DNA from 4 places in the uncultured Agrobacterium sp. genome. Region 2 is predicted to be linked to each of the others. Evidence: riboswitches for the same ligand, from Rfam matches in the RefSeq annotation. Region 2 holds a riboswitch; each other region holds the start of a gene.
The links. Region 2 has a riboswitch for cobalamin ahead of QZ869_RS07825 (CbtB domain-containing protein). Riboswitches for the same ligand answer to the same signal wherever they lie in the genome.

Region 1: it holds a riboswitch for cobalamin, as region 2 does, so the genes downstream of both, QZ869_RS04685 (ABC transporter substrate-binding protein) here and QZ869_RS07825 (CbtB domain-containing protein) in region 2, are expected to answer to the same signal.
Region 3: it holds a riboswitch for cobalamin, as region 2 does, so the genes downstream of both, QZ869_RS15625 (DUF1636 family protein) here and QZ869_RS07825 (CbtB domain-containing protein) in region 2, are expected to answer to the same signal.
Region 4: it holds a riboswitch for cobalamin, as region 2 does, so the genes downstream of both, bluB (5,6-dimethylbenzimidazole synthase) here and QZ869_RS07825 (CbtB domain-containing protein) in region 2, are expected to answer to the same signal.

Annotation. Positions count from the first base shown of each region.
Region 1 covers NZ_CAJYTV010000006.1:25,509-27,704, reverse strand. The annotation lists gene QZ869_RS04690 (glucose/quinate/shikimate family membrane-bound PQQ-dependent dehydrogenase) at 1-385, shown strand, start outside; cobalamin riboswitch at 521-743, shown strand; partial or broken gene QZ869_RS04685 (ABC transporter substrate-binding protein) at 996-1,955, shown strand; gene QZ869_RS04680 (iron ABC transporter permease) at 1,960-2,196, shown strand, end outside.
Region 2 covers NZ_CAJYTV010000009.1:123,624-125,819, forward strand. The annotation lists gene QZ869_RS07820 (cytochrome c) at 1-617, shown strand, start outside; cobalamin riboswitch at 672-880, shown strand; gene QZ869_RS07825 (CbtB domain-containing protein) at 1,024-1,206, shown strand; gene QZ869_RS07830 (CbtA family protein) at 1,218-1,925, shown strand; gene QZ869_RS07835 (hypothetical protein) at 1,927-2,196, shown strand, end outside.
Region 3 covers NZ_CAJYTV010000017.1:86,971-89,166, forward strand. The annotation lists gene QZ869_RS15615 (cobyric acid synthase) at 1-274, opposite strand, end outside; gene cobO (cob(I)yrinic acid a,c-diamide adenosyltransferase) at 278-895, opposite strand; cobalamin riboswitch at 1,018-1,231, shown strand; gene QZ869_RS15625 (DUF1636 family protein) at 1,346-1,771, shown strand; gene cobW (cobalamin biosynthesis protein CobW) at 1,765-2,196, shown strand, end outside.
Region 4 covers NZ_CAJYTV010000011.1:292,404-294,599, forward strand. The annotation lists gene QZ869_RS09940 (TolB family protein) at 1-750, shown strand, start outside; cobalamin riboswitch at 783-964, shown strand; gene bluB (5,6-dimethylbenzimidazole synthase) at 1,059-1,745, shown strand; gene QZ869_RS09950 (LysE family translocator) at 1,853-2,196, shown strand, end outside.

The DNA of each region.
Region 1 (2,196 bases), on a different contig from region 2:
ACCCTGTCAGGCTCCGCCATGGGGCTACGTCGCCGGTGCGGATCTCAGAACCGGCAAGATCGCCTACAAGCACAAGAACGGCACCGTCTACGACATGACACCGCTGCCGCTTCCATTCAAGGTCGGCGTGCCGGGTATCGGCGGCCCGATGATCACCAAGGGCGGGGTTGCTTTCCTCGGTGCGGCCGTCGACAATTATCTGCGTGCCTATGATCTAACCAGCGGCAAGCAGCTTTGGGAGGCACGGCTGCCGGCAGGTGGGCAAGCGACGCCCATGACCTACGCTCTTGAGGACGGCAAGCAATATGTCGTCATGGTTGCCGGCGGTCATGGGTCGGTTGGTACCAAGCCCGGCGACTATGTCATCGCCTATACGCTGCCATAAACAGCGACATTCACTTGAAGCGCTTCGATGGCCGGAAACCCGTTTCCGGCCATTTTGTATTTCGAGTGGACAAAATCCCATCGCACTAAAACGTAATAATATTACATACATTCGCTTGACGGATATCTGGAAATAGTTCTATCTGCCTGCGACGGTTCCAAGCGAGAGATTGCGAGGAATAATAGGGAACGCGGTGCGGAGATGTCTCCAATGCCGTGGCTGCCCCCGCAACTGTAAGCGGATTGTCGAGCACTCGTGGCGCATTCACCTGCGTCAGGCCACTGCGATCTCATCGTGGGAAGGCAGGCAAGACGATCATCCGTGAGCCAGGAGACCTGCCGTCGTCTGTTCATTCCAAAGTCACGGGCGGGGATGCCCTGGAGAGGAAACGCCATGATTGTTATCTGCGCCAAACAGCGCTTACATCCGTCTGTCTATTTCCCGGTTTCCGATCGTCCCACGGCTGTGGTTGGCGAATGAGTGTTTCACTCAATAACGGCGTTTGCGTGTGGGCAGCGTCAACGATTTCGGGGACCATCGGACCATGACACTTCATTTCACAGGCGCATTTCTTGGCGCAGTTCTTGCCGCTATATCTCTTTTGCCGAATGCAACGGAGGCTGCGGAAACCAGCTATCCACTGACGTTGAAAAATTGCGGCAGGGACGTCACCTTCACCCATGCTCCCAAGCGCACGGTGTCTTTAGGGCAGAGTTCGACGGAGATACTCTATCGTCTGGGGCTTGCAGACAAGGTTGTCGGCACTGCCGTCTGGGTTGGCCCGGTGATCAAGGGCTATGAGGAGGCAAATGACAAGGTGGAGCGTCTGGCCGATAACGATCCGAGTTTCGAAAGCGTTCTTGGCAAAAAGCCCGATCTCGTTACCGCGCAATTCCAATGGCATGTCGGCCCCGAGGGCGTCGTCGGCAAGCCCGAACAGTTCGAAGAACTGGGCATTCCGGTCTACGTCTCGCCTGCAGATTGCACGGGCAAGGATAATGCTGGCGGCGGAGATGGCGTCAGGCACTCGGTCTTCACCATGGAGCAGATCTACCAGGAAATCGGAGAACTCTCGCAGATCTTCAACGTGAAGGATCGCGGCGACGCACTGATTGCCGAGTTGAAAAGCCGCGAAGAGACGGCGCGCAAGAAGATCGTTTCCGCCAACGGAAAGGTATCTGCTGTATTCTGGTTCTCCAGCGCCGAAGGCGATATCGATCCCTACGTCGCGGGCAAGAACGGTGCGCCTGGCTATATCATGTCGGCGCTTGGCATCAGAAATGTCATCGAGAGCCAGGAAGAATGGCCAACTGTTGGCTGGGAGACCATTGCCAAGTCCAATCCGACCATCATCGTTGCCGCGAGCATGGACCGCCGCCGCTACCCGGCAGACGACATTGCCGTAAAAGAGAAGTTCCTGAAGCAAGATCCTGTCACGAGCCTCATGCCGTCCGTGAAGGATAACCGTATCGTCGTCATGGACGCTCAGGCGATGAACCCGACGATCCGCACGATCGAAGGGATTGAGGTGCTGGCTGACCAGATCGGTCAACTCGGCTTGGCGAAGTAAACGGATGCCCGGTCCCTTGCTGTATGTCCGCGCTGCCATCATTGCAGCTGCGTGTCTTCTGGCGGCGCTGTGGCTCGGAGCCTCAATCGGCGAAACCTCCATGCCGATGGAGGTTGTCGCCAAGGCGGTGGCCAATCGTCTTTGGCACGCTGGCTATCCATTGGATGCGATCGATGAAGGGATCATCTGGAACTATCGCCTGAGCCGCGCCGTGGTCGCCGCCTGTTGTGGGGCAGCTCTT
Region 2 (2,196 bases):
GGACAGTGGCCGAATTCGGTGACGCCATGACCAGAGGCGTTGGAAAGAATGGCGAACATCTCTATCCCTCCTTCCCTTATACGTCCTACGCCCGCATGACTGCGCAGGACATCAACGACCTCTTCGGCTATCTGAAGACGTTGCCCACCAGCACCAATGATGCGCCTGCCCACGATCTACCATTCCCGCTCGACATGCGACTGGCTCTCGGTGGCTGGAAGTTCCTCTATTTTGACAAGGGTGCGCCGCGCGTGCAGCTTGCCAATGACAATGCCAGCGCCGATGTCGCACGCGGCCAGTATCTGGTGGAAGGTCCAGGCCATTGCGGCGAATGCCATACGCCACGCACGGCACTTGGCGGGTTGATCAAGGACAAGTGGCTGGCGGGCGGCCCCAACCCGGAAGGCGAGGGAACGATCCCCGATATCACGCCCGGCTCGCAGGCCATCAGCTCCTGGACGGCAGCAGATATCGCCAACTACCTCGAGACCGGCTTCACGCCGGAGTTCGACAGTGTCGGCGGCTCCATGGTCAAGGTGCAGCAAAACATGGCGAAGCTTTCTACCGATGACCGCAATGCGATCGCCGCTTATCTCAAGGCAGTTCCGGCGCGCTGAAATCCTGAATGCGGGAGGCGGCGCTTCTCGCATTGACTCTACACAACCTCTGACTGATAACAGACAGGTGATGGTCTTTCCGGTCCTGCCGGAAAGTGAAAAGGGAACACGATAGGAGCTTCGCTCTCATTCGTGGCTGCCCCCGCAACTGTGAGCGGCGAGCCTGAAAACGAAAGCCACTGATGCTGTTTTTTGCATCGGGAAGGCGTTTTCAAAGCTACGACCCGCGAGCCAGGAGACCTGCCATCACGAAGTGTCGTCAATGCCGGCGGGGTGTCCGGAAGAGCACGGTTTTCGGGCAGGAATCATCCGTCCGAAAAGCCCTGTTTGTCTTTCCCCGTGGTGAATGTTGAACGCGTGCGTCCGGCTGCCTGAAAACAGCGCGCCGCTGAAAAAGAGGGTCACCATGTCTATCCAACAGAACACGGCGTCGAGCGCCGTTTCCTCAATGACTTCGAAACTCCTTCAAGCCCTGACCGCTGTAGCGCTCGGACTGTTTATCGTCGGTTTCGTCGGCTTCTCGCATGTCGAGGCCATGCATAATGCGGCGCATGATACGCGCCACGCCAATGCCTTCCCCTGCCATTGAGGGGAACTGAGATGTCGTTTTTCAGGAATATCGTTTTTACCGCTGTGCTCGTCGGCCTGATTACCGGACTGGCCGTCAGTGCCATGCAAGCGGTTGGCACAACGCCGCTCATTCTCCAGGCGGAAACGTTCGAGGGTGCCGGCAGCGAAGCAGACCATTCGCATGATGCCGCCACACCAGCCGATCACCACCACGACGCTGAAGCTTGGGCCCCCGCCGATGGGTTCGAGCGTAACGCCTACACCGTGGCCGCCAATGTGCTGACTGCCATCGGCTATGCGCTCGTGCTCACTGGCCTGATCTCGCTTCGCGGCGCTCAGGGTGGCTGGCGCGAGGGGCTTTTCTGGGGGCTTGCGGGCTTTGCCACCGTGATGTTGGCTCCGATGATCGGCCTGCCGCCGGAACTGCCGGGAAGCCCGGCGGCCGATCTCGGTGCGCGCCAGATCTGGTGGATTGCAACCGCGGCCGCCACGGCCGGTGGCATTGCGCTTCTTGCGTTTCGCCGTTCAGAGCCTTGGGCGGTGATCCTTGCTGTCGTGCTGATTGTTGCGCCGCATGTCGTCGGTGCGCCGTTGCCGCCTACAGGTGAACACGCGCTGGCACCTCTGCCGCTGGAACGCCGCTTCGTCGTTCTCGCCACCGTTACCAGCTTCGTCTTCTGGCTGATCCTCGGCTCGTTGAGTGGCCTGTTCCTCAAGCGTTTCGAAGCTGCAAAGTAAGATGATCACAGGGGGAAACGCAGCCGACTGGAGCGATGAGCTCGATTGCCTGCGTTTTCCGGTTCCCGGTCATGGCGCGCTTTGCGCCATGCATCGTCTTGCCTTCAAGGCGCTCCTGCAAGAGGCGCCGACAGCGCAGACGTGCCGGGCTTACTTCCTGGAAAACCGGGACGCTTTTCTCGATGCTGCGCGCAAGAAGATCGAGCGGATGACAATTCCATCCGACCGAAGCCTCCACATCAACAGCCGTGATTTACGCCGCGCCATGGCG
Region 3 (2,196 bases), on a different contig from region 2:
CCACCACCTGCGCGCCGGTTTCGCTCTGGGGCTTCAAAAGAACCGGGTTCATGTGCACCGAGAGCGGAACATTTGCCGCCCGCGCCTGCAAGGCCTGCGCCCGACCGATCTCGCCACCATCCGCAGTCACCGCGGCATTGTTGGACATATTCTGCGGCTTGAAGGGCAGGACCGAAAGTCCGCGACGGGTAAAGGCACGCGCCAGACCCGCCACCATCAGCGACTTGCCGACATCCGAGCCGGTTCCCTGAAACATGATGGATCTGGCGACCATGGATCAGAACTCGATGCCGGACTGGGCTTTGACGCCCGCCTTGAAGTGATGCTTCACCAGCGTCATCTCCGTCACCATGTCTGCTGCCTCGATCAGCGGCGGCTTGGCATTGCGCCCGGTCACGATGATGTGCAGATCGGGACGGCGTCTCTGCAAAGTGGCGACAACGTCCGTCAGATCCAGATAATCGTAGCGAAGCGCGATATTCAATTCGTCCAGAACCAAAAGACCGATCGTCTCATCGGCCATCAGGAGCTTTGCTTCCTCCCAGGCCTTGGTCGCCGCGGCGATATCGCGCTTCAGGTCCTGAGTGTCCCACGTGAAACCTTCGCCCATGGTGCGCCATTCCACCCGGTCACCAAAAAGCATCAGCGCCTGCTGTTCACCGGTCGACCACGCGCCCTTGATGAACTGGACGATACCAACGCGTCGGCCCGTGCCGAGCATGCGCAGCGCAAGGCCGAAGGCTGCAGTGGACTTGCCCTTGCCAGGGCCGGTATTGACCATCAATAGACCCTTCTCGATGGTCTTCTCGGCCACTTCCGCATCCTGCACGCTCTTGCGGTTCACCATCTTCTCGCGGTGGCGGGCGGCGTCACTGTCGCTGATCTCGCGTGTCATGATGTCCACGTCCTTCCGAGCCTGTTTTGGAAGCGGCGACTATAGTCAAAACGCCCTTCTCGGCAATGGCACCGAGAGCATCGCTCAAGAATCCGCGCATTGACCGCAAGCCAGCTTGCCCGTAAAGGTAAGGCACTGACGGTCTTTTTCCGGCAACGGGAAAAGCTAAGAGGGAACACGGTTCCGCCCACTTCTCGGGTCAATCCGTGGCTGCCCCCGCAACTGTAAGCGGCAAGCCCGCACCGTAAAGCCACTGGATTTCGATCCGGGAAGGCGGTGCAAGGGCGCCTATTCAAGCCGCAAGCCAGGAGACCTGCCGTTCCAGAAAAAACGTCTGCCGGGCGGGGTGCTCCGGTCAGTCAGTTCCGCCGAATATCGGTTTGCGCTGTCTCGCATTCCGTCTTTGGCACCGCACCCCTTGCATGTTTTAACAGCGGAAGCGGGCTCGGTTTGGATATTACAGCGACATCGTCTCGGACGGAAGGATCGACCGAAAAGCAGAAAGCTCCCGGTCTGGTTGTTTATGTCTGCCGCAGTTGCCGTAGTGAGGCAGAACCGAATGCCGAGCCGCGCCCCGGCGCGCTGCTGGCAGAGGCGGCGATCGCGCTTGGTGCGGAAGCCGATATCGAGGTACGCAGCGTCAACTGCCTTGCCAATTGCAAGCGTGGTGCCAGTGCCGCGATGCGCAGTGCCGATGGCTGGTCTTACGTCTTCGGCGGGCTGACGCCCGATCATGCCGATGATCTGATCACCGGCGCGCGCCTGCTTGAAAGTTCCACCGATGGCCTGATGCCTTGGCGCGGGCGTCCGGACAGCTTGAAGCGCGGCATGGTCGCGCGCATTCCCCCTTTGAATTTCCTCGAGGAGACATCATGACCACGCTAGAGCGCGTTCCCTGCACCATCGTCACCGGCTTTCTGGGCGCCGGCAAAACCACGCTGCTGCGCGGCCTTTTGGAAAAGCTCGATGGCAAGCGTCTGGCGATTATCGTCAATGAGTTCGGCGATGTCGGCATCGATGGGGACATCCTCAAGGGCTGCGGCATCGAAAGCTGCCCGGAAGAAAACATCGTCGAGCTTGCCAATGGCTGCATCTGCTGCACAGTCGCGGATGATTTTCAGCCGGCCATCGAGCAGATTCTGAGCCGTCAACCGCGGGTCGATCATATCCTGATCGAGACCTCCGGTCTTGCGCTGCCCAAGCCACTGGTCCAGGCCTTCCAATGGCCGGCGATCAAGAGTCGCGTCACCGTCGACGCGGTCGTTGCCGTTGCCGATGGTGCGGCACTTGCCGAAGGCATG
Region 4 (2,196 bases), on a different contig from region 2:
CCCAACTGGTCCCCAGACGGTCGCTATCTCCTGTTGAACAGTGAGGGCCTGCTTTATCGCTTGTCTCTGGGTGGAGATGTCGCGGTAGAGAAGGTCGACACCGGCTTTGCCGTACAGTGCAACAACGATCATGGCATTTCGCCGAATGGGTCGCTTTACGCGATTTCGGACAAGGTCGAGTTCGGGAAGAGCGCGATCTATCTTCTTCCGTCATCAGGTGGCGCGCCGACATTGATGACGCCGAACCTGCCCTCCTACTGGCATGGCTGGGCGCCGGATGGCAAAAGCTTCGCTTACTGCGGGATCAGAGATCAGATTTTCGATATTTATTCCATGGACATAGAAACCCGCAACGAGACGCGCCTGACCCATGGAGAGGGGCGAAACGACGGGCCGGATTATTCGCCGGACGGTCATTGGATATACTTCAACTCCAGCCGCACGGGACAAATGCAGATCTGGCGCGTAAGAGCAGATGGATCAGCCGTCGAGCGGATCACGAACAGCCCATATGGCGACTGGTTCCCCCATCCGTCTCCAAAGGGAGACAAGGTCGTCTTCATTTCCTATGACGGCGACGTCTTCGACCATCCGCGTGATCTCGATGTTCGCGTGCGACTGATGGATCCCGATGGTGGCAATGTCGAAACGCTCTTTGATCTTTTTGGCGGGCAGGGGACGATGAACTCTCCCAACTGGTCACCAGCTGGTGATGAGTTTGCCTATGTGCGATATTTCCCAGCCGAATAAATCTGCGGCGCTTGCCTTGGCGCCAACAATTGGACATACGGTTTTCGTCAGGTGCCTGCTTGAGCGGGAGAATCGGGAATGCGGTGCAAGACCGCAACGTGCCCAACGCTGTGAGGCGGATGACCGTCGCCATATGCCACTGAGCAATCTCGGGAAGGCGGCAACGGTCAGAAGAAGCCAAGTCAGAAGACCGGCCTGACACGATTGACCAGTCCGCGCGGACAGCGGCAGGTTGTGAGGAAGGAGGTCTGTGACGCAGTGCAATCTGCGTGCTCACGCGGTCCTTCCTGCATTGTTGGGGATTGACGATGCGACCTGATGCCACCCGGCGCGGCCTGAGGCCAGCTTTTGAATTTGCCGAAGACGACAAGGCTGCGGTCTACCGCGCTATCGAGACTCGCCGCGATGTCCGCAATGAGTTTTTATCCGATCCGCTACCGGATGAACTGATCGGAAAGCTGCTTGCTGCAGCCCACGCCGCGCCTTCGGTCGGCTTCATGCAGCCGTGGAATTTTACCCTCGTCACGAATGGTGAGATCAGACAGGCCGTGTGGCAGGCCTTCAGCCGTGCCAATGAGGAAGCGGCACAGATGTTTGCAGATGAAAAACAGTCGCTTTATCGCAGTCTGAAGCTGGAAGGAATCAGGAAGGCGCCGCTCTCCGTCTGCGTCACCTGCGATCCAACAAGAGGTGGCGATGTGGTGCTGGGGCGCACCCACAATCCTCATATGGATGTTTATTCCACGGTCTGCGCAGTCCAGAACCTCTGGCTGGCAGCACGTGCCGAGGGCGTCGGCGTTGGCTGGGTCAGCATCTTTCATGACGATGATATCCGAGAGATACTGGATATCCCGCATCACATTCAAATCGTGGCGTGGCTTTGCCTGGGATATGTTTCTGAACTCTACGCGGAGCCAGAGCTTGCGGTGAAGGGATGGCGCCAACGCCTGCCGTTAGACCAATTGGTATTCAAGAACCGGTGGGGCGAAAAATAGGTAGCAACTCTGCCGCGTGGGCTGCTTCTCAATAGTTGAAAAAAGGTCCTTGCCTGTCCTGCTGGCCGATGGCTTACTTTCTCTTTGTTTCGAGAGGGGATTTAACGATGCCGATTGAAAACTGGCTGGCCTTCGTGGCCGCATCCGCCGTCATGCTCGCCATTCCAGGGCCCACGATCCTCCTGGTCATCTCCTATGCGCTCGGACACGGCCGAAAGGCAAGCAGTGCCACGGTTGCTGGCGTAGCCCTTGGCGACTTCACCGCCATGACGGCCTCAATGCTGGGCCTCGGTGCGCTGCTGGCAACGTCTGCCGCGCTCTTCACGATCTTGAAGTGGGTGGGTGCTGCCTATCTTATCTATCTCGGTATCAAACTCTGGCGCGCGCCCGTCGCAGCTTCGTCTGACGGGGAGGGAAATGTGACAGGGCGCGAGCGTCCGATAAAAATATT